2 regions of the Streptomyces sp. NPDC049627 genome follow, and region 1 is predicted to be linked to the other one. Evidence: predicted binding sites of a transcription regulator. Region 1 holds the regulator's gene; the other holds the start of a gene.
The links. Region 1 encodes HrcA, which represses chaperone genes, less so after heat shock. Its sites were predicted from a motif close to TTNGCACTCNGNNNNNCNGAGTGCNAA; they were not measured.
Positions count from the first base shown of each region.

Region 2: the regulator HrcA is predicted to act here: its motif matches at 6,204-6,230, upstream of groL (chaperonin GroEL).

Region 1 covers NZ_JBITLW010000024.1:75,352-86,606, reverse strand. The annotation lists gene ACIBU0_RS43215 (ribonuclease Z) at 1-368, opposite strand, end outside; gene ACIBU0_RS43210 (histidine triad nucleotide-binding protein) at 375-728, opposite strand; gene ACIBU0_RS43205 (S41 family peptidase) at 825-4,034, opposite strand; gene ACIBU0_RS43200 (hypothetical protein) at 4,109-4,654, opposite strand; gene ACIBU0_RS43195 (VOC family protein) at 4,889-5,281, opposite strand; gene ACIBU0_RS43190 (16S rRNA (uracil(1498)-N(3))-methyltransferase) at 5,298-6,038, opposite strand; gene ACIBU0_RS43185 (nitronate monooxygenase) at 6,035-7,120, opposite strand; gene dnaJ (molecular chaperone DnaJ) at 7,211-8,347, opposite strand; gene hrcA (heat-inducible transcriptional repressor HrcA) at 8,348-9,364, opposite strand; gene ACIBU0_RS43170 (MBL fold metallo-hydrolase) at 9,528-10,271, shown strand; gene ACIBU0_RS43165 (DUF3097 domain-containing protein) at 10,314-11,129, shown strand; gene ACIBU0_RS43160 (Uma2 family endonuclease) at 11,107-11,255, opposite strand, start outside.
Region 2 covers NZ_JBITLW010000006.1:147,349-158,603, forward strand. The annotation lists gene otsB (trehalose-phosphatase) at 1-797, shown strand, start outside; gene ACIBU0_RS17760 (trehalose-6-phosphate synthase) at 785-2,287, opposite strand; gene ACIBU0_RS17765 (glucosyl-3-phosphoglycerate synthase) at 2,395-3,339, opposite strand; SAM riboswitch class I at 3,500-3,666, shown strand; gene thrC (threonine synthase) at 3,685-4,968, shown strand; gene ACIBU0_RS17775 (MoaD/ThiS family protein) at 5,077-5,352, shown strand; gene ACIBU0_RS17780 (cold-shock protein) at 5,795-6,001, shown strand; gene groL (chaperonin GroEL) at 6,358-7,980, shown strand; gene ACIBU0_RS17790 (class I SAM-dependent methyltransferase) at 8,058-8,729, opposite strand; gene ACIBU0_RS17795 (NADH:flavin oxidoreductase) at 8,918-10,045, shown strand; gene ACIBU0_RS17800 (MFS transporter) at 10,189-11,255, shown strand, end outside.

The sequences.
Region 1 (11,255 bases):
TCCTCGCCGACCGGGACCTGCGCGATGTCGACGGTCTCCCGGTAGGCGGTCGCGTACCGCAGGCGGTCGAAGAAGCGCCGGCCGGAGCGCGGGTAGTGGGCGGTGACCGGGTGCGGGACCTTGTCGAGGTTGATCCGCTGGATGACCCCGGCGAGGCCCAGCGAGTGGTCCCCGTGGAAGTGGGTGATGCAGATCCGGTTCAGGTCGTGAGCCGCGACCCCGGCCCGCAGCATCTGCCGCTGTGTGCCCTCGCCCGGGTCGAAGAGGATGCCCTCACCGTCCCAGCGCAACAGATACCCGTTGTGGTTGCGGTGCCGGGTCGGGACCTGGCTCGCTGTCCCGAGGACGACCAATTCACGTACGGACACGGCTGGTTACCCGGGGGGCCACTGCATGCCGCGGCCGCCGAGGATGTGGGCGTGGGCGTGCCAGACGGTCTGCCCGGCGCCGGCACCGGTGTTGAAGACGATCCGGTAGCTCTCCAGCTTGTCCTCGTCGGCGACGGCCTGGGCCTCGCGCAGGACGTCCGCGGCGAGGGCCGGCTCGGCGGCGGCGAGGGCGGCGGCGTCCCGGTAGTGCGCCTTGGGAATGACCAGGACGTGGGTGGGCGCCTGAGGGTTGATGTCCCGGAACGCGACCGTCGTGTCCGTCTCCCGCACGATGGTCGCCGGAACATGCCCCTCGACGATCTTGCAGAACAGGCAGTCGTCCTGCGGCTCCCCTGCCATGGTCCCTCCGGGGGTTGAGCGGGTGGCTTTACGGGGGGCATCGTATCGTCGTCGGGTGCGGGTGCGTGGGGGTTGATCGCGCAGTTCCCCGCGCCCCTAGGTGGGTAGACCCGGCGGCGTTTTGGCCGGCCGTTCCTCCAGCGCCTCCAACGCGATCCTCACCGCCTCGTCCAGCTGTGCGTCCCTCCCCGCCACCCAGTCTTGCGGTCGCTGCACCACCTCCACGTCCGGGTCCACGCCGTGGTTCTCCACGTCCCAGCCGTACCCGTCCAGCCAGATGGCGTACTTCGGCTGGGTGATCAGGGTGCCGTCGACCAGGTGGTAGCGGCTGTCGATGCCGATCACGCCGCCCCAGGTCCGCGTCCCCACCACCGGGCCGAGGCCCAGCGCCTTGATCGCCGCGTTGACGATGTCCCCGTCGGATCCGGAGAACTCGTTCGCCACCGCCACCACGGGCCCGCGCGGCGCGTCCATCGGGTAGCTGTACGGGCGCATGCCGCGCGGCAGTTCCCAGCCCACGATCCGCCGGGCCAGCTTCTCCACGACCAGCTGCGAGGTGTGCCCGCCGCCGTTCTCGCGGACGTCCACGACGAGGCCTTCCCGCGCCACCTCGACCCGCAGGTCCCGGTGGATCTGGGCCCACCCGGGCGCCTGCATGTCCGGCACGTGCAGATAGCCGAGCCGGCCGGCGGACTTCTCGTGGACGTACGCCCGCCGGTCCGCGACCCACGCGTGGTACCGGAGCGGCTGCTCGTCCGCGATCGGGATCACCACCGCGTGGCGTACGTCCCCGCCGCCCGCCGGAGAGATCGTCAGCTCCACCGCCTTGCCCGCCGTACCGACCAGCAGCGGCCCGGGCCCGGTCACCGGGTCCACCGGCACCCCGGCCACCGCCACGATCGCGTCCCCCGCCCGCACGGCGACCCCGGGTGCGGCCAGCGGCGCCCGCGCCTCGGGGTCGGAGGTCTCCGAGGGGAGGATGCGGTCGATGCGCCAGCTTCCGTCCGGGTGGCGGGAGATGTCCGCGCCGAGCAGGCCCTGCCGGGCCCCGCCGCCGTACCCGCCGCGCGGTGCGACGTACGCGTGGGAGGTGCCCAGCTCGCCCTGCACCTCCCACAGCAGGTCGATCAGGTCGTCATGGGTCGCCACCCGGTCGAGGAGGGGGCGGTAGCGGTCCAGCACGCCCGCCCAGTCCACGCCGTTCATGTCCGGCCGCCAGAAGTGGTCCCGCATGATGCGGCCGGTCTCCTCGAACATCTGCCGCCACTCGGCCGGCGGGTCGACCCGCTGCCGTACGCGCGTCAGGTCCACGGTGATGTTCGTGTCGCTGTCCTCGTCGCCCGAGGCACGCCGGTCGCTCGGGACGACCTTGAGCCTGCCGTCGGTCCACAGCAGCACCCGCTTGCCGTCGCCGCTGACCTCGAAGTGGTCGGCGTCGTCGGCGAGATGCTCGACGCGCCGCTGGACGAGGTCGTAGCGCTCCAGCTCGGTCTTGGGCTCGGGGTCGTCGGGCGTGGCCCGGGAGGCGCCGAGCGCGCCGCGCACGGGGTGCCGCAGCCACAGCACGCCGTCCTTCGCGGCCCGCAGACCGGTGTAGCGGGCGGCCTCGACCGGGAACGGCACGATCCGGTCGGCGAGTCCTTCGAGGTCGATGCGCGTGGTCGGGCTGCCCTCGCTGTCGGGTGTCTCGTCCTTGTCGGGCGCGTCGAAGGGGCGGCCGTGCCGCTGCGGGCCGAAGGGGGACGGGGTGGTCGCGGCGAGCGTGATCAGGTGGGGGCGGGAGCCGACCACGAAGGCGAGGTCGAAGACGTGCTCGTCGTAGACCGGGTCGAAGGCCCGCGTCGACAGGAAGACGAGGTGCTTGCCGTCCTGCGTGAACGCCGGCGCGTAGTCCTGGAAGCGCAGCGGGGTCGCCTCGGACACCGACAGGTCGGTGGTGTTGGCGAGCTTGAGCTGGCACAGCGGGCGCGGGCCGGGGTGCGACCACGCCAGCCAGGCCGAGTCGGGCGAGAAGACGAGCCCCGACACGTCGCCGTCCGTGCTGCGGTCGACCTCGCGCACCTCGCCGGTCTCCCGCTCGACGAGCAGCAGCCGCCCGTCGTGCGCGGCGACCGCCGCCCGGCTCCCGTCGGGCGCCATGGCGAGCTCCAGGACGCGGCCAAGCTGCCCGGCGGCGAGCCTGCGCGGCGTCGCGCCCGGCGCCAGCCCGGTCGCGGGCGCGAACTCCAGCGCGTCGTCGCCCTCCGCGTCCGTCACCCATACGACCCAGTCCTCGCCCTCCGCCCGGAAGGTGCGCGGCAGCCGGGCCCGTACCCCCGGCTCGGCGGCGAGCGCACGGGCGGGCCCGGAGCGGTGGGTGACCCAGTGCACGGCACCCCGGACGGCGACCGCGCTGCCGCGCGCGGCGTGGTCGGGCGCCGCGTCCCCGAAGGCACGCGCGGCGTTCAGCGGGTACGGCTGCCGGTCGGTGCGCTGCCCGCCGAGCCGGATGTCGAGCCGGCGCGGCTCGGCCCCGTCGAGGTCGTCGAGGAGCCACAGTTCACCGGCGCCGGCGTAGACGACACGGGTGCCGTCACCGGCCGCGTGGCGGGCGTAGAAACCGTCGAGAGGGCTGTGCCGCCGGAGGTCGGACCCATCCGCGAGGGAGGAGTACACGGCCCCCACGCCCTCGTGGTCGGAGAGGAAGGCGATCCGCTCCCCCACCCACACGGGGTACTCGAGGTTTCCGTCCAGCTCTTCATGCAGCCGTACGAAGTCCCCCTGCCCCTGGGCATCGATCCACAACTTGCCCGCCGTACCGCCCCGGTACCGCTTCCAGCGCGCCGCCTCCAGCCCCATGGGCGCGGACGCGAGCACGAGCTGCGGCCCGTGCACGACATCGGCGACGGGACCGTACGGCAGCGTGGTGGCCGGTCCGCCGTCGAGCGGGACCGCGTGGGCCCAGGTGCGGCGGCTGCCCGCCTGGCCCTGGCTGCTGATCGCGAGGACCTGGCCGTCGGGGGTCCACCCGCGCACCCGGGTCTGCCAACTGCCCCAGTGCGTGAGGCGCTTGGAGGGGCCGCCGTCGACCGGAGCGATGTGCACCTCGGGGGCGCCGTCGCGGGTGGAGGTCCAGGAGACGGTCGTACCGTCGGGGGAGATGCGCGGCAGGCTGACCGGCACGTTGTCGGCGCTGACCCGCCAGGCCCGGCCGCCGTCGAGCGGAGCGAGCCACACGTCGTCCTCGGCGGTGAAGGCGACCAGGTCGCCGTGCAGGTGCGGATACCGGAGATACGAAGACGATCCGGACGTCGCGGACTGAGTCACCCGATCACCATAAGCAGGGGCGGCGTCAAGGGACAGGCCTTTGGATCACTTGCCCAACTCCCCTCCGGATGCGCTCACTTGCCCTCCGGCCAGCAGTTCGGGTGCTCCTTGCAGTAGACGGTCCTGGTGACGGTGACCGTGACGGTGGGCCCCGGCTGCTGCCCGCCGCCGCCCGGGTTGACGGGTGAGGGCGTGGCATTGCAGTTGCCCAGCCCGTTCACGTGGAACCACTCCTTGCCGCCGACCTTGGCGACGAGGTCGCCGCGCACGCAGGAGCCGCTGACGGCCCGGGTGATCCTGCCGGTGACGGTGATGTCCTTGCCGTCCTTGGTCTCGCCCTCGCAGTCGACCTTGACCACGGTGTTCTCGGTCGCCGTCGGGGCGGCGGTGCCGCCCTTGCCGCCCTCGTACGAGCCCGTGCAGTTGAGCCACTGCACGTCGGCCTTCTGCCGCTCCAGCTCCTTGGTCACCGTCTGGTCGGTCGTGAACGCCACGGTCGCACTGTTCAACCCGCCCGGATCACAGGCGACCGCCCCGCCGACGGCGACCACGGCGAGCCCCGCCACGCCTGCCGCACGCGTCACTCGCGTGCGGCCCCAAATGCTCCTGAACGCCCCCATGGAGGGCAGCCTGCCACCGTCCCGGCCGCCGCGGTAGAGCGCATACGGCCACTCCCGGCCCACTTACGTCACCGTCGAGGTCGCCCGACCGACCCTGACCGGAGGACCGTTGCGGAAGGACCGCCGACTGCGGCCTCGACCTGGCGCTGGAAGGTGTGGCGACCGGCCCCGGGAAGCTGCTCGACCTGAACGGACCCGGGGAGTTGGACGGCTGGGAGCTGTTCGACGCCGTCCTCAGCCGCGCAGCAGCAGCCACTCCTGCAGTTCCACCAGGTTCCCCTCCGGGTCCTTGAGGTGGGCGACCCGCATCCGGTCGGTCATGGGTGCGGGGCCGTGCAGGAGGGTGGCGCCGCGGGAGGTGATCTGCTCGCAGTAGGCGTCCAGGTCGTCCACGCGCAGCACCACCAGGGAGCGATGGCCGGTGGCCTCGTCACCGAGCTCGCCCAGGACCTCGGCCATCATGGCCCGGTCCTGGAGGGCGATGCCCGCCGAGCCGGCCGTGGGGCTGAACTTCTCGTACGGCCCGCTCTCCGCCCCCGACTGGGGCTTGAGGCCGAGCACTTCGGCGTAGAAGCGGTAGCAGGCGGCGAAGTCGCTGACGAGCAGCCGGACTTGTGCGAGTTCCAAGGTGTCCCCTCCGGTGTCAGGACCAGCGCCCGGTGCGGGCGAGGAGCACTGCGGCCGCGGCGGTCCCGGCGGTCGACGTACGCAGCACGGTACGGCCGAGGACGTACGCCTTCGCCCCCGCCTCCTCGAACAACGCCAACTCCTCGGGGGACACGCCCCCTTCGGGCCCGACGACGAGCACGATCTCTCCCTCGGCGGGGAGGTCGACGGTGGCCAGCGGCTCGTCACCGCTCTCGTGGAGTACGGCGGCGAAGTCGGCTTTGGCGAGAAGTGCCGCAACCTGTTTGGTCGTGGCGGCGTCCGCGACCTCCGGGAAGCGCACGCGCCGGGACTGCTTGCCGGCCTCACGGGCGGTGGCCCGCCACTTGCCGAGGGCCTTCGCGCCGCGCTCGCCCTTCCACTGGGTGATGCACCGGGCGGCCGCCCAGGGCACGATCGCGTCGACGCCGGTCTCGGTCATCGTCTCGACGGCGAGCTCGCCGCGGTCGCCCTTGGGAAGGGCCTGGACGACGGTGATACGGGGCGACTCCGGGGGTTCCTCGGCGACCGGCCCCATGTCCACGATCAGCCGGTCCTTGCCCTCGGTGTCGACGACCTCGCACTCGGCCCAGCGACCGTCGCCGTCCGTGAGGACGACACTCTCCCCGGGCCTGAGCCGCTTGACGGAGACGGCGTGCCGCCCCTCGGGCCCGTCGAGGACGTACCGCCCGCCGCGGCCGGCGTCGAGGTGCTCGACCAGGAAAACGGGTGCCGTCATCGCCCCGCACCCCCGTGGGGAAAGGCGGACAACGCTGTCGCCGCCGCGTCCAGCTCGGCGGCCAGCACCTCCACCAGCTGTCCCGCGGGCAGTTCACGGGCCATCCGGTGCCCCTGCCCGGCCCACAGGGCCATGCCCTGCGCGTCGCCGGACGCGGCGGCCTTCTTGCGCAGAGGCGAGGTGAGGTGGTGGATCTCGGGGTAGGCGGCGGGGGCGTAGGGCCCGTGCTCGCGCATGAAGCGGTTGACGAGACCCCGAGCGGGCCGCCCGGAGAACGCGCGCGTCAGCTCGGTCCGTACGAACAGGGGGTTGGTCAGCGCCTGCTTGTGCAGGGCGTTGGCGCCGGACTCCGGGGTGGCGAGGAAGGCGGTCCCGAGCTGGGCGGCACTGGCGCCGGCGGCGAGGGCGGCGGCGATCTGGCTGCCGCGCATGATGCCGCCGGCGGCGACCAGGGGCAGGCTCACGGTCTCGCGGACCTGGGCGACGAGCGACAGCAGCCCGATGCCGGTGCCGTCGGTCTCGGGGGTGTCGCGGTGCGTCCCTTGGTGCCCGCCCGCCTCGACGCCCTGCACGATCACCGCGTCGGCACCGGCCCGCTGCACGGCGAGGGCCTCGTCGGGGGTGGTGGCGGTGACGAGGGTGAAGGTTCCGGCACGCCGGAGGGACTCCAGCACGTCACTGCTGGGCACGCCGAAGTGGAAGGAGACGACCGGCACCGGGTTGTCGAGCAGTACGGCGAGCTTGGCCTCGTACCCGTCGTCCCGCCCGCTGTCCGGGTCCCCCAGCTCGGTGTCGTACCAGCCGGCCTCGCCGGCCAGCTGATGGGCGTACACGTCGACGGCGGCGGGGTCGGCATACTCCGGCTGCGGCATGAACAGGTTGACCCCGAAGGGGCGGCCGGTCAGCCCCCGCAGCTGCTTGATCTCCTGGTACATCCCGTCGGCGGTCTTGTACCCGGCGGCGAGAAACCCCAGCCCACCTGCGTCGGACACGGCAGCGGCGAGCTGCGGCACGGAGACGCCGCCTGCCATGGGGGCCTGCACGATCGGGTGGGGAAAGAGATCGGTCAGTGCGGAGGACATGACGGCATGTTGTCACGTCCCCCGAACAAGTCCGAATCGGCCCTTCCCCTTGCCGCGGGCCACGCGTTCCTCGCGCCGACGGCTGTACCGTCAGCGACCGTTGAACGCGTCCTTCAGCCGCGAGAACAACCCCTGCTGCCCCGGCTGGAACTGCCCCTGCGGCCGCTCCTCACCCCGCAGCTTGGCCAGCTCCCGCAGCAGCCGCTCCTGCTCCGGGTCGAGCTTGGTCGGCGTCGTCACCTCGACGTGCACGATGAGGTCACCGCGCCCGCCACCCCGCAGATGCGTCACACCGCGCCCGTGCAGCGGAATAGACTGCCCGGACTGCGTGCCCGGCCGGATGTCGACCTCCTCCAGCCCGTCCAGCGTCTCCAGCGGCACCTTCGTACCGAGAGCCGCCGCGGTCATCGGGATCGTCACCGTGCAGTGCAGGTCGTCGCCGCGCCGCTGGAAGGTGGGGTGCGCGACCTCGTGGATCTCGACGTACAGGTCACCGGCGGGCCCGCCACCGGGCCCGACCTCGCCCTCACCGGCCAGCTGGATCCGCGTGCCGTTGTCGACACCGGCCGGGATCTTGACGGTCAGGGTCCGACGGGACCGTACGCGCCCGTCCCCCGCACACTCGGGGCACGGCGTCGGCACGACCGTCCCGAAGCCCTGGCACTGCGGACACGGCCGCGAGGTCATGACCTGGCCCAGGAAGGACCGCGTCACCTGCGACACCTCACCGCGACCGCGGCACATGTCACACGTCTGCGCGGAGGTGCCGGGGGCAGCCCCCTCACCGTTGCAGGTGTTGCAGACGACCGCTGTGTCGACCTGGATGTCCTTCGTCGTGCCGAAGGCCGCCTCGTCGAGCTCGATCTCCAGCCGGATCATCGCGTCCTGGCCGCGCCGGGTGCGCGAGCGCGGACCGCGCTGGGACGCCGTACCGAAGAACGCGTCCATGATGTCCGAGAAGTTCCCGAAGCCGCCCGCGCCGAAGCCGCCGGCCCCCGCGCCGCCCGCCTGGGACAGCGGGTCGCCGCCGAGGTCGTAGACCTGCTTCTTCTGCGGGTCCGACAACACCTCGTAAGCGGCGTTGATCTCCTTGAACCGCTCCTGGGTCTTCGGATCGGGGTTGACGTCCGGGTGCAGCTCGCGGGCGAGCCGCCGGAAGGCCTTCTTGATCTCTTCCTGCGACGCGTCGCGACGCACGCCGAGAACGGCGTAGTAGTCCGTGGCCACTTACGACTCCGCCAGGATCTGTCCGACGTACCGTGCCACTGCGCGTACCGCTCCCATCGTTCCCGGGTAATCCATGCGGGTCGGTCCGACCACGCCGAGCTTGGCGACTGCCTCGCCGCCCGAACCGTAGCCGACCGACACCACGGACGTGGAGTTGAGTCCCTCATGGGCGTTCTCGTGGCCGATGCGCACGGTCATGCCCGGATCCTTCGCCTCGCCCAGCAACTTGAGGAGCACGACCTGCTCCTCCAGTGCCTCCAGGACGGGGCGGATGGTGAGGGGGAAGTCATGTCCGAAGCGGGTGAGATTGGCGGTGCCGCCGATCATCAGCCGCTCCTCGTTCTCCTCGACGAGCGTCTCCAGGAGGGTGGAGAGCACGGTCGAGACGGTGCCGCGGTCCTCCAGGTCGAAGGCCTCGGGGAGATCCTCGACGAGCATCGGCACATCGGTGAAGCGCCGACCCGCGACCCGGCTGTTGAGCCGCGCGCGTAGATCCGCGAGCGAGGTCTCGCCGAAGGGTGCCGGGCAGTCGATCATCCGCTGCTCGACCCGGCCGGTGTCCGTGATCAGCACGAGCATCACGCGCGCGGGTGCGAGCGAGAGCAGCTCGACGTGCCGGACGGTGGACCGGGTCAGCGACGGGTACTGCACGACGGCGACCTGCCGCGTGAGCTGCGCGAGCAGCCGTACGGTCCGGGCCACCACGTCATCGAGGTCTACGGCGCCTTCCAGGAAGTTCTGGATGGCGCGCCGCTCCGGCGGGCTCATCGGCTTGACGCCGGCGAGCTTGTCGACGAACAGCCGGTAGCCCTTGTCGGTCGGGATCCGGCCGGCGCTGGTGTGCGGCTGGGCGATGTAGCCCTCGTCCTCCAGGGCCGCCATGTCGTTGCGGACGGTCGCCGGCGAGACGCCGAGGTTGTGCCGCTCGGTGAGCGCCTTGGAGCCGACCGGCTCCTCCGTCCCGACGTAGTCCTGGACGATGGCGCGCAACACCTGAAGCCTGCGTTCACTCAGCATCCCGCGCACACCTCCAGAGGTCGTTCCGTTCGCACCTTGCCTGGCACTCTGTCCGCCCGAGTGCCAGCCGTCCCCGGCCAGTGTACGGCGGTGGGGTACGCCCCGGGCAAGGCCGGTCCGGTACCGCCGTGCCCGGACATGCTGTCTTGGCTAGCGTCGCGGTATGACGGTGACTTGGGAAGAGCTGGGATGGGAGCGGCTGGCGGCCGGGGTCGGCCGGTGCCGGCTTCCGGGGTGGGACTGCACGGCGGGGCTGGTCGTCGGGGACGGCACCGCGTTGGTCGTCGACGCCGGGTCGAGCCTCGCGGAGGGCGCGCGGTTGCGTACGCAGGCGCAGTGGCTCGCGGGTCACGGTGTGACTCATCTCGCGCTGACGCATCCCCACTTCGATCATGTCTTCGGGTCGGCGGCGTTCGCGGGGGCGGAGATCTTCGGTGCGGTGGGCATGGACACGGTGGTCGAGGCGCGGCACGCGCGCGAGGAGCTGCGCGCGGACGCGGTGGGCAACGGCCTGGACCCGGCGTCGGCGGAGGAGGCCGTGGACGCCCTGATCCGCCCCAGCCACCAGGTGAGCGGCGAGTGGACCCTCGACCTGGACGGCGGCCGTCAGGTCCTGCTGGCGAACGTGGGTCCGGCGCACACGGCCCACGACCTGGTGGTGCTCGTGCCGGGCGCGGTCCCCGGCGACCGGGAGGTGGTCTTCTGCGGCGACCTGGTGGAGGAGTCCGGCGAACCGCAGGCCGGCCCCGACGCCGTACCGTCCCACTGGCCGGCCGCCCTCGACCGCCTGCTGGACCTGGGCGGCGAGGACGCGCTGTACGTGCCCGGTCACGGAGCGGTGGTGGACGCGGAGTTCGTACGGCGCCAGCGCGACGCCCTGGCCGCCCGCTTCGGCGTGTCGCACTGATCTGCGCTCCATGACGACCGGGCTTCTCCTATCGTCACTCGAATGCGCCAGTACTCCGCCGACCTGACCCCGCCCTGGAAGAAGCCCAAGCCCGTCCCCGAGGTCCCGGCGGAACCGGGCCTCGTGGTGGAGGAGCCCGGCACCGGTTTCTGCGGCGCGGTGATCCGCTGCGAGGCCGGCACGGTCACGCTGGAGGACCGCTTCGGCAAGCACCGGGTGTTCCCGCTGGAGCCGCGCGGCTTCCTGCTGGAGGGGAAGGTGGTGACCCTCGTACGCCCGTCGGGCGCGGCTCCGGTACGTCCCACCCGTACGGCATCCGGTTCGGTCGCCGTTCCCGGCGCACGCGCGCGCGTGGCCCGCGCCGGCCGTATCTACGTGGAGGGCCGCCACGACGCCGAGCTGGTCGAGAAGGTGTGGGGCGACGACCTGCGCGTCGAGGGCGTGGTGGTGGAGTACCTGGAGGGCGTCGACGACCTGCCGTCGATCGTGGCCGACTTCGCCCCGGGGCCTGACGCGCGGCTGGGGGTGCTGGTCGACCACCTCGTGCCGGGCACGAAGGAGTGGCGGATCGCGCAGGCGGTGACGAGTGAGCACGCCCTGGTCGTGGGCCACCCGTACATCGACATCTGGGAGGCGGTGAAGCCGTCGTCACTGGGGATCCCGGGGTGGCCGCGGGTGCCGCGCGGGGAGGACTGGAAGACGGGGGTGTGCCGGGCGCTGGGGTGGCCGTCGGAGAACACCGGGGCGGTGTGGCAGGCGATTCTGGGGCGGGTGGGGTCTTACAAGGACCTGGAGCCGGAGTTGTTGGGGCGGGTGGAGGAGCTGATCGACTTCGTCACGGATAGCGGTGGGGCCTGACCTTCTCGTAGGTGGCGAATTCGCTGGTGTCCAGTTCGATGTTGATGGGCTCCAACGGCGTGAGGTCGCCGAACTTGGTGATCCGCTGACGGCGATAGTCCGCGTTCTCGCCGTGGCCCGTCGGTT
Region 2 (11,255 bases), on a different contig from region 1:
CCGGCCGCGACGGACTGGCCGCCATCCTCGCGCGGCCCGCCCGGGCGCTGGTCGCGCTCGACTTCGACGGAACCCTCGCACCGATCGTGCCGGACCCCGAGCAGGCCCGGGCCCACCCCGACGCGCTGCCGGCGCTGGCCGCGCTCGCCCCGAAGGTGGCCGCCGTGGCGGTGATCACCGGGCGGCCGGCCGACGTGGCCGTACGGTACGGCGGATTCGCGGGCGTACCGGGGCTGGAGCATCTCGTCGTGCTCGGGCACTACGGCGCCGAGCGCTGGGACGCCGTCAGCGGCGAGGTCTCCGCACCCGACCCGCACCCCGGCGTCGCGGCCGTCCGCGCCGAACTGCCGGGGCTGCTCGCGAGCATCACGCAGGGCACCTGGATCGAGGACAAGGGCCATGCCGTCGCCGTGCACACGCGCCGCGCGGCCGATCCGCAGGGCACCTTCGACACCCTCCGCGCCCCGCTCACCGACCTCGCCACCCGCAACGGCCTCATCGTCGAACCGGGCCGCATGGTCCTCGAACTCCGCCCACCCGGCATGGACAAGGGCGTGGCGCTGAGCGAATACGTCCGCGAACTCGGCGCCGAGTCCGTCCTCTACGCCGGCGACGACCTCGGCGACCTCCCCGCCTACGCCGCCGTCGGCGAACTCCGCTCCGACGGCACCCCCGGCCTCCTGGTCTGCAGCGGCAGCGAGGAGGTCACCGAGCTGTCCGAGCAGGCGGATCTCGTGGTCGACGGCCCGGAGGGGGTCGTACGGCTGTTGCGGACGATCGCCGCTCACTCGGACTGATCGGGGTCCTCGTCCAGCGCGTGCAGCTGGTCCAGGAACCACTGGGCCGGCGGCAGCGCGGTCGCGGCCGCGGCCAGCCGCTTCGACCGCTCCGCCCGTTCCTCCGGCCGCATCGACAACGCCTCGTGCAGGGCCCGCGCCGTGTCCATCACGTCGTACGGGTTCACGGTGATCGCGTCCTCACCCAGCTCCGCGAAGGCCCCGGCCTCCCGCGACAGCACCAGCGCGCACCCCTGGTCGGAGACGACCGGCACCTCCTTCGCGACGAGGTTCATGCCGTCCCGGACGGGGTTCACCAGGGCCACGTCCGCCAGCCGGTACGCGGCCAGGGAGCGCGCGAAATCGTCCTTGACGTGGAGGACGACGGGTGTCCAGCCCGGCGTCCCGTACTGCGAGTTGATCTCCTCCGCCAGGCGCTGCACTTCTGCCGTGTAGTCGCGGTAGACCGCCAGGTCCTGCCGTGACGGGTACGCGAAGGCCACATGCACCACCCGCTCGCGCCACTCGGGGTGGTCGTCGAGCAGCTGCCGGTAGGCCAGCAGGCCGCGCACGATGTTCTTGGACAGCTCGGTCCGGTCCACCCGCACGATCGTCTTGCGGGCACTCCCGTCCGGCGCCTCGCCGATCTCCCGCCGCAGCGCCACCATCCGCTCCTCGACGTCCGGGCGGCGGGAGCGGTCGCGCAGGAACTCGGCGTCGGCACCCAGCCCGTGCACCCCGATCCAGGTGGTGCTCAGGGGCGGCCCGCCGGTCGGGGTGTGCTCGATGTGCTGCGGCCGGCTCGGCACGGGGGAGTACACGAAGATCCGCTCGCCATCGATCTCGTTCGCACAGGCCATGAAGCCGAACGCCCACCGCCAGGTCAGGAACCCCAGCCGGTCGGCGCCCAGCATGCCCCACACCAGTTGCGCCCGGATGTCGTCGGGCAGCATCCGGAAGTACTCCGCCGGCGCCCACGGCGTGTGCGAGAAGTGGCCGATCCGCAGGTCGGGGCGGAGTTCCCGCAGCATCCCCGGCACCAGGCACAGGTGATAGTCCTGCACCAGCACCGCCGCCCCCGGCGCCGCCTGCCCGGCCAGCGCCTCGGCGAAGGCGCGGTTGTACGTCTCGTACGACGCCCACTGGCGCCGGAACTCCGCGTCGAAGACCGGCTCCAGCGGCGTCTGGTAGAGCATGTGGTGGACGAACCAGAGGACCGAGTTGGCGATGCCGTTGTAGGCGTCGGCGTGCACGTCGGCCGGGATGTCCAGCATCAGCACGCCGTCCTCGCCGACCCCGCGCCGCACCGCCTCGCGGTCACCGTCGGACAGTGCCGAGCACACCCATAGGGCGCCGGCGTCCGGCCCGATCGCCGACAGCCCGGAGACGACTCCGCCGCCTCCTCTTCTGGAGTGCAGCGAGCCGTCGTCGCGCACTTCGTACGAGACCGGGCCTCGGTTCGACGCGACCAGCACCTTGGCAGCACCCTGCGCATCCTGCGTGGTAGCCATACGCCTCAACCTAGCCCGGCCCCGAAACGCTCAAACGTGCGGTTCCGCTCAGTGGCGGGTTCCGCATACGGCCGGATCATGACCGGAATACAGCCCGTACCGGGACGTCACGCGACCTTCCGCGTCGCGTACTCCGCGATCTCCACCATCGGCGGCCGTTCCTCCGTGTCCACGGAGTACGTGCGCGGCTCGAACCCGTCCTCGCCCCGCTCGAACTGGGTGAGGGAGGGCCGGATCAGATGCCCGCGAGCCAGTCGCAGCTGGGCCGTGCGGTAGATCGCGGCGGACATCCGGCCGAGGGCCTGCCCGTCCTGGTGGCGGTGTTTGCGGACGCCCACGTCCACCTGGGCCAGGGCGTCCAGGCCCACCAGGTGCAGGGCGTCGACCAGCATGCCCAGCTCGACGCCGTACCCGACGGGGAACGGGAGCTGTTCCAGCAGGGAGCGGCGGGCCGCGTACTCGCCGCCGAGCGGCTGCACGAAACCGGCCAGCTGCGGCCAGTGCATGTTCAGCAGCGGGCGGGCCATGAGCTCCGTCACCCGGCCGCCCTGGCCGGCCGCCCCGCCGAGCGGACGGTCGTACATGCCCTTGACCAGGTCCACGTCGGGGTCGGTGAGCAGCGGGCCGACGATGCCGGAGACGAAGTCGGAGGAGAACTCCTTCAGGTCGGCGTCGATGAAACAGACGATGTCCCCGGTCGTGGCGAGCAGGGAGCGCCACAGGACCTCGCCTTTGCCGGGCACGGCCGGGATGCGCGGGAGGATCTCGTCCCGGTGCACCACGGTCGCGCCCGCGGCGGCGGCCACCTCGGAGGTGCGGTCGGTGGACCCCGAGTCGACGACGACGATCTCGTCGACCAGCGGAACCTGCTGCATGAGGTCGTGACGGATGACCGCGACGATGTCGCCGACCGTCTCCTCCTCGTTGAGCGCGGGCAGGACGACGGAGACCGACTGACCCGTACGCTGCTTGGCGGCCAGGATCTGGTGCAGCGGGCGATCGGTCACGGACCAGGAGCGGGTGCTCAGCCAGCGCTCGACTTCTTCCAGCACAGTCTGTGGCTCCTCACTGTTCGTGATCACATCTGCTAACCGTGTGATCCATCTCGCGGTTCGGACGACTATCTCAACTGTCCTGGCCTTCGGTTACAGTCTTGAACAACGCGGATGACCATCGCATGTCCGGGGTCAACCGTTGTTAACAACCACATACAGCTCATCCAGAGGGGCAGAGGGAAACGGCCCGATGAAGCCCCGGCAACCCTCCAGTCGGCTCTCGTAGCGATCGCCGCATCACCGTCGATCGGCTCCGCGAGGCTCCCGGCTAGGGAAGGTGCCAAATCCGTCTCACGGCGAGATGCGTCGTGAGGAAGATGAGGAGAAAGGGCCTCGCCTCACATGGCTGTGCAGACTGTTGCAAGCACCACCGATTCCACCGTAGACCTCGGTCCCGCCGCGGCGCTGTCCTGCCGCGAGTGCGGTCACCGCGTCCCGCTCGGCCCGGTCTTCGCGTGCGAGGAGTGTTTCGGCCCGCTGGAGATCGCGTACGACTTCTCGGCCTACGACACCGAGGAGCTCCGCAAGCAGATCGAGGCGGGACCCGCGAACATCTGGCGTTACGCCCCCCTGCTGCCCGTCCCCGCCGACGTGGCCGACAAGCCGAACCTCAACCCCGGCTGGACCAAGCTCGTCAAGGCCGACAACCTCGCGCGCGAGCTCGGCGTCACCGGCGGTTTGTATGTGAAGGACGACTCCGGTAACCCGACGCACTCCTTCAAGGACCGGGTGGTGGCCCAGGCGCTGGAGGCGGCGCGCGCCTTCGGCTTCACGACCCTCTCGTGCTCCTCGACCGGCAACCTCGCCGGCGCGGTGGGTGCCGCGGCGGCCCGCGCCGGCTTCCGGTCCTGCGTGTTCATCCCGCACGACCTGGAGCAGGGCAAGGTCGTCATGGCCGCGGTGTACGGCGGCGAGCTCGTCGGCATCGAGGGCAACTACGACGACGTGAACCGCTTCTGCTCCGAGCTGATCGGCGACCCGGCCGGCGAGGGCTGGGGCTTCGTCAACGTCAATCTGCGGCCGTACTACGCCGAGGGCTCCAAGACCCTGGCGTACGAGATCTGCGAGCAGCTCGGCTGGCAGCTCCCCGACCAGCTGGTCGTCCCGATCGCCTCCGGCTCCCAGCTCACGAAGATCGACAAGGGTCTGCAGGAGCTGATCAAGCTCGGGCTCGTCGAGGACAAGCCGTACAAGATCTTCGGCGCGCAGGCCGAGGGCTGCTCGCCGGTGTCCACCGCCTTCAAGGCCGGCCACGACGTGGTCCGCCCGCAGAAGCCGAACACCATCGCCAAGTCGCTGGCCATCGGCAACCCGGCCGACGGGCCGTACGTCCTGGACATCGCGCGCCGTACGGGCGGGTTCGTGGAGGACGTGACGGACGAGCAGGTCGTCGACGCGATCAAGGTTCTCGCCAGGACCGAGGGCATCTTCGCGGAGACCGCCGGTGGGGTGACCGTGGGTGTGACGCGCAAGCTGATCGAGAACGGTGTGCTCGACCCGACGAAGACGACGGTTGTGCTGAACACCGGCGATGGGCTCAAGACGCTGGACGCGGTGGCCGGTACGGGGCTTACTGCGACCATTCGTCCCAACCTGGACTCGTTCCGCGAGGCCGGACTCGCATAGTCGTTCGTCTGCGGGCCGGTGGGGGCTGGTCGCGCCCACGCGGCGAAGCCACAAATTGAACACAGCCCCGCGCCCCTTAGGCCTGTTCACCTGACCGGAGGTTCCATCGTGAGCGTCAACGTCCGCATCCCCACCATCCTGCGCACCTACACGGGTGGCCAGGCCGAGGTCGCCGCCGAGGGCGCGACCCTCGCCGAGGTCATCGCCGACCTGGAGAAGAACCACACGGGTATCGCGGCCCGCGTTCTCGACGACCAGGGCAAGCTGCGTCGGTTCGTCAACGTGTACGTCAATGACGACGACGTCCGTTTCGAGCAGGGGCTGGAGACGGCGACGCCTGACGGTGCCGGTGTCTCCATCATTCCGGCCGTCGCCGGCGGCTGACCGAATGACCGATCATTACCATCGGTAACACGAGTTACTGAGAGTTCATCGAATTGCCCCCTCCGTGAGAGAAGCGGAGGGGGCAATTCTGTGTGGTTGAGCGAGGTACAGTTGGGGAACGTGCCGCCGATCCGCAGGTCGGCAGCCCTTCATTTCTGCCGTATGCCCGACAAGAAGTAGCCAAAGTGTGCGGGTTTTTTGCGGCTTTTGTTCCCTTTGCCGGGTCCGACTTGACCTGAAGTCAGGGGAATTGTCCCCACATTCCCGACCGGTCGTGCCCGGATTTCTCGTCCGATTGACCTGTTGCAGACGGCAGTTGGGCAGATACATTCAGCCGCGGTCGACGCGTTCCGGCGCACGCCCCCGACCGATGGGGGGTGAGGTCTGACCCGGATCCGCGAAGTGTGGATCTGTGCAAGGGCCAGTAATAGGGGAGTTAGGCATGGCTCAGGGCACCGTCAAGTGGTTCAACGCGGAGAAGGGGTACGGCTTCATCGCGGTCGACGGTGGTGCGGATGTTTTCGTCCACTACAGCGCGATCCAGATGGACGGCTACCGCACCCTGGAGGAAGGTCAGCGGGTCGATTTTGAGATCTCGCAGGGCCAGAAGGGGCCGCAGGCGGACATGGTCCGTCTGGCGACCAGCTGAAGCACGCGTCGACTCAACTCAGCGACGTTCTTCTTCGAAGGGCTCGCACCTCCCGGGGTGCGGGCCCTTCGCCATGCCCGGGGCCGGCGGCCGTTCGGGATCCGTTCGGGACCTGCTCCGGGCCTGTTCGCGGGAGGCTGACGACCCCGCCCGATCCCCGAGAGCCGCTTGCACTCGCAGGGGGCGAGTGCTAATCATTGCGTTAGCACTCTGAAGGTGAGAGTGACAAAGAAGGACCGGGTCGGTGAGGCCCGCAGGCCAGGTGGGGCAAGGAACCACGAGGCATGCGTGCCGTCCGTCGCGGGCGCGGGCGCGGTCCGAAGGAATCACCCCCAGTCCTGGAGGGACCACTTCACATGGCCAAGATCATCGCGTTCGACGAGGAGGCGCGGCGCGGCCTCGAGCGCGGCATGAACCAGCTCGCGGACGCCGTCAAGGTGACGCTCGGCCCCAAGGGTCGCAACGTCGTCCTCGAGAAGAAGTGGGGCGCCCCCACGATCACCAACGACGGTGTCTCCATCGCCAAGGAGATCGAGCTCGAGGACCCGTACGAGAAGATCGGCGCCGAGCTGGTCAAGGAAGTCGCCAAGAAGACGGACGACGTCGCCGGTGACGGTACGACCACCGCGACCGTTCTCGCCCAGGCCCTGGTCAAGGAGGGTCTGCGCAACGTAGCCGCCGGCGCCAACCCGATGGCCCTCAAGCGCGGCATCGAGCGTGCCGTCGAGGCCGTCTCCGCCGCCCTGCTGGAGCAGGCGAAGGACGTCGAGACCAAGGAGCAGATCGCTTCCACGGCCTCCATCTCTGCCGCCGACACCCAGATCGGCGAGCTCATCGCCGAGGCGATGGACAAGGTCGGCAAGGAAGGCGTCATCACCGTCGAGGAGTCCCAGACCTTCGGTCTGGAGCTGGAGCTCACCGAGGGTATGCGCTTCGACAAGGGCTACATCTCGGCGTACTTCGCCACCGACATGGAGCGTATGGAGGCCGTCCTCGACGACCCGTACATCCTGATCGCCAACTCCAAGATCTCCTCGGTCAAGGACCTGCTCCCGCTGCTTGAGAAGGTCATGCAGTCGGGCAAGCCGCTGCTGATCATCGCCGAGGACGTCGAGGGCGAGGCCCTGTCGACCCTGGTCGTCAACAAGATCCGCGGCACCTTCAAGTCCGTCGCCGTCAAGGCCCCGGGCTTCGGTGACCGCCGCAAGGCCATGCTCGGCGACATCGCCATCCTCACGGGCGGCGAGGTCATCTCCGAGGAGGTCGGCCTCAAGCTGGAGAACGCCACCCTCGACCTCCTGGGCAAGGCCCGCAAGGTCGTCATCACCAAGGACGAGACCACCATCGTCGACGGTGCCGGCGCCAGCGAGCAGGTCGCGGGCCGCGTGAACCAGATCCGCGCCGAGATCGAGAACAGCGACTCGGACTACGACCGCGAGAAGCTGCAGGAGCGCCTGGCGAAGCTCGCCGGCGGTGTCGCGGTCATCAAGGCCGGTGCCGCCACCGAGGTGGAGCTCAAGGAGCGCAAGCACCGCATCGAGGACGCCGTGCGCAACGCCAAGGCGGCCGTCGAGGAGGGCATCGTCGCCGGTGGTGGCGTGGCCCTGCTGCAGGCTTCCGGTGTCTTCGAGAAGCTGGAGCTGGAGGGTGACGAGGCGACCGGCGCTGCCGCCGTCAAGCTCGCTCTTGAGGCCCCGCTGAAGCAGATCGCCGTCAACGCCGGCCTCGAGGGCGGCGTCGTGGTGGAGAAGGTCCGCAACCTCACCCCGGGTCACGGCCTCAACGCCGCGACCGGCGAGTACGTCGACCTGGTCGCCGAGGGCATCATCGACCCGGCGAAGGTGACGCGTTCCGCGCTGCAGAACGCCGCGTCGATCGCCGCGCTGTTCCTCACCACCGAGGCCGTCATCGCCGACAAGCCGGAGAAGGCCGCCGCGCCCGCCGGTGGCGGTATGCCGGGCGGTGACATGGACTTCTGATCGGCCTGACGGTTGATCAACGTCCTTACCGAGGGCGGCACTTCCTGCGCGGGCAGGGGGTGCCGCCCTCGGGCGTTTCAGCAGGGGTCGTAGTACGAGCCGACGGCGGACTGGCCCGTGTAGTTCGGCCCGGCGGCGGGGTCGGCACCGAGATACCGGAACGGGAGCGTCACTTCGCGCCCGCCGTCGAGGGTGAGCCGGTGATGCCGGGCGCTGTACCGGAACCCGGCCGCGCGCAGGGCCGCGATCGCCGCCCGCCCCGCCGCCGCCCCGTCGGCCCACCGGACCGACTCCGGGTCGAAGTGCGCGGCCAGCAGTCCGCCGGGGGCGAGCCAGGAGGCGGCGCGGGCGAGGAGACCGAGCTGGTCGCCGATGTAGTGCAAACCATGCACACAGGTGATCAGGTCGTACGGCCGAGTCGGCGCCCAGGAGGAGACGGAGGCCACTACCTCCTCCACGGAGGGCGGGGCCGGGGTCGGGGCGAGCGGGCCCACCAGGTCGACGCCGGTGAGCACCGCGTCATCGGGGAGGGCCGAGGCGGCCTCGCGCAGGGCACGCCCCTCTCCGCTGCACAGGTCCAGCCAGGACGGGGCGGTGGGGCGGTCGGCCAGCCGGGCGAGGGGATCGAAGCCCAGCTCACGGGCGTAACTGTTCACTCCAGCGAGACCGCGCTCGCGGTTCATCGTGTTGTTGGCGACCACGGAGGATCGCTCCAGCTTGCTCGCGGAGACCAGCGGGGGCTTCGGCATGGGGACATTCTCGGGGCGGACGAGGTGTGCCGGGGCGTGGGGTGGCCCGGCTCACAGCCGGACGCGGCGGGACGCGGAATGTGGGGCAGCGCATAGGCAGTTGATTAAGTAGCTGCAACAATGCGTGCGCACATACCAGCCGGTTTCCAGTCGCCGGCCGACCCCGCCACTCCCGAGGAGCCCTCCACGTGACCGTCACCGAGACCTCCGCCTCCCGTGCGGCCCAGATTCTGTCCCGGCCGACCGTGATCAACGGTCTGACCGTCCCCAACCGCATCGTGATGGCGCCGATGACGCGCATGTTCTCCCCGGGTGGCGTCCCCGGCGAGGACGTGGTGTCGTACTACGCCCGCCGTGCCGCCGCGGGCGTGGGCCTGATCGTCACCGAGGGCACCTACGTCGGCCACGATTCCGCCGGGCAGAGCAGCCGGGTCCCGCGGTTCCACGGTGAGGAGCAGCTGGCGGGCTGGGCGCAGGTCGCCGAGGCGGTGCACGCGGCGGGCGGCACGATCGTGCCGCAGCTGTGGCACATCGGCATGGTCCGCAAGGAGGGCCAGTCGCCGTACCCCGAGGCCCCCGCCGTCGGCCCCTCCGGCCTCCGGATCGGCGAGGACGAGGTCACCGGCAGGGCGATGACCCAGAGCGACCTGGACGACGTCATCGCCGCCTTCGCCGACGCCGCCGCGGACGCCGAGCGCATCGGCTTCGACGGCGTCGAACTGCACGGCGCCCACGGCTACCTCATCGACCAGTTCCTGTGGGCGGGCACCAACCGCCGCACCGACGCCTACGGCGGTGACCCCGTCGCCCGTACGAAGTTCGCGGCGGAGATCGTGGCCGCCGTACGCGAGAAGGTCTCGCCGGACTTCCCCGTCATCTTCCGCTACTCGCAGTGGAAGCAGGAGGCCTACGACGCCCGCCTCGCCGAGACCCCGGAGGAGCTGGAGGCCATCCTGACCCCGCTCGCCGCGGCCGGCGTCGACGCCTTCCACGCCTCCACCCGCCGCTACTGGCTCCCGGAGTTCGACGGCTCCGACCTCAACCTGGCCGGCTGGACGAAGAAGCTCACCGGCAAGCCCACCATCACCGTCGGCTCGGTCGGCCTCGACGGCGACTTCATCGGCGCGTTCATGGGCGAGGGGTCCACGGTCAAGGGCATCGACGATCTCCTGGACCGCCTGGAGGCCGAGGAGTTCGACTTCGTCGCCGTCGGCCGCGCGCTGCTCCAGGACCCGCAGTGGGCGGCGAAGGTCCTGAGCGGCCGCTTCGAGGAGCTGGCGCCGTACGACGCGGCTTCGCTCAAGACCCTGAGCTGAACCGGGCGCTCCGCGGTCGCGCAGTTCCCTGGCGCGGCCGCGGAGCGCCGTCGCTTGCTGCTTGAGTAAGTCAATCAGCTGACTTAAAGTTGCCTCGGTCAATCGGGTGTCATTCACGCACGTATGCCGACGGAGGCCGATCCATGTCCGACGCACCGACCCGTACCGCCGAGCCGGCCGGGGGCTCCGCCCCACCGAGCTCGAACGCCGTGGTGGCGGTGCTGGCCTTCGCCGGGATCGTCGTCTCGCTGATGCAGACCCTGGTCATCCCGATCGTGCCGGAGCTGCCCCGGCTGCTCGACGCCCCGGCGTCGGACACCGCCTGGGCGGTCACGGCGACGCTGCTCGCGGCGGCCGTGGCCACGCCGGTGATGGGACGGCTCGGCGACATGTCCGGCAAGCGGCGGATGCTGCTGGTCAGCGTCGTACTGCTGGTGAGCGGCTCGGTGGTGTGCGCGCTCAGCGAGTCGCTGGTGCCGATGATCGCCGGGCGGGTGCTCCAGGGGCTGGCCTCGGGTGTGATCCCGCTCGGCATCAGCATCATGCGCGACGAACTCCCCGCCGAGCGCCTCGGCTCCGCCACCGCCCTGATGAGCGCCTCCCTCGGCATCGGCGGCGCGCTCGGTCTGCCCGCCGCCGCGCTCATCGCGGACAACTTCGACTGGCACGTGCTGTTCTGGACGTCGGCCGGAATGGGCGTCGTGGCGCTGGTGTGCGTCCTGCTGTTCGTGCCCGAGTCGACGGTGCGCACGGGCGGGCGCTTCGACCTGGTCGGCGGAGTCGGCATGGCGGCCGGTCTGGTCTGTCTGCTCCTTGCCGTTTCCAAGGGCGCCGACTGGGGCTGGGGCAGCGGGACGACGCTCGGGCTGTTCGCGGCGGCCGTGGTCGTCCTGGCGGCGTGGGGCTGGTGGGAGCTGCGGACCGAGCAGCCGCTGGTCGACCTCCGTACGACGGCCCGGTGTCAGGTGCTGGTCACCAATCTGGCCTCGATCGCGGTGGGCTTCGCGATGTTCGCGATGAGCCTGGTCATCCCGCAGATCCTCCAGCTCCCCGCGCAGACGGGCTACGGCCTCGGCAAGTCGATGCTGGTGGCCGGCCTGTGCATGGCGCCGTCGGGCCTGGTGATGATGGCGACGGCCCCGGTCTCGGCCGCCCTCTCCCGGTCCAAGGGCCCCAAGGTCACCCTCATGGTCGGTGTCCTCGTCGTGGC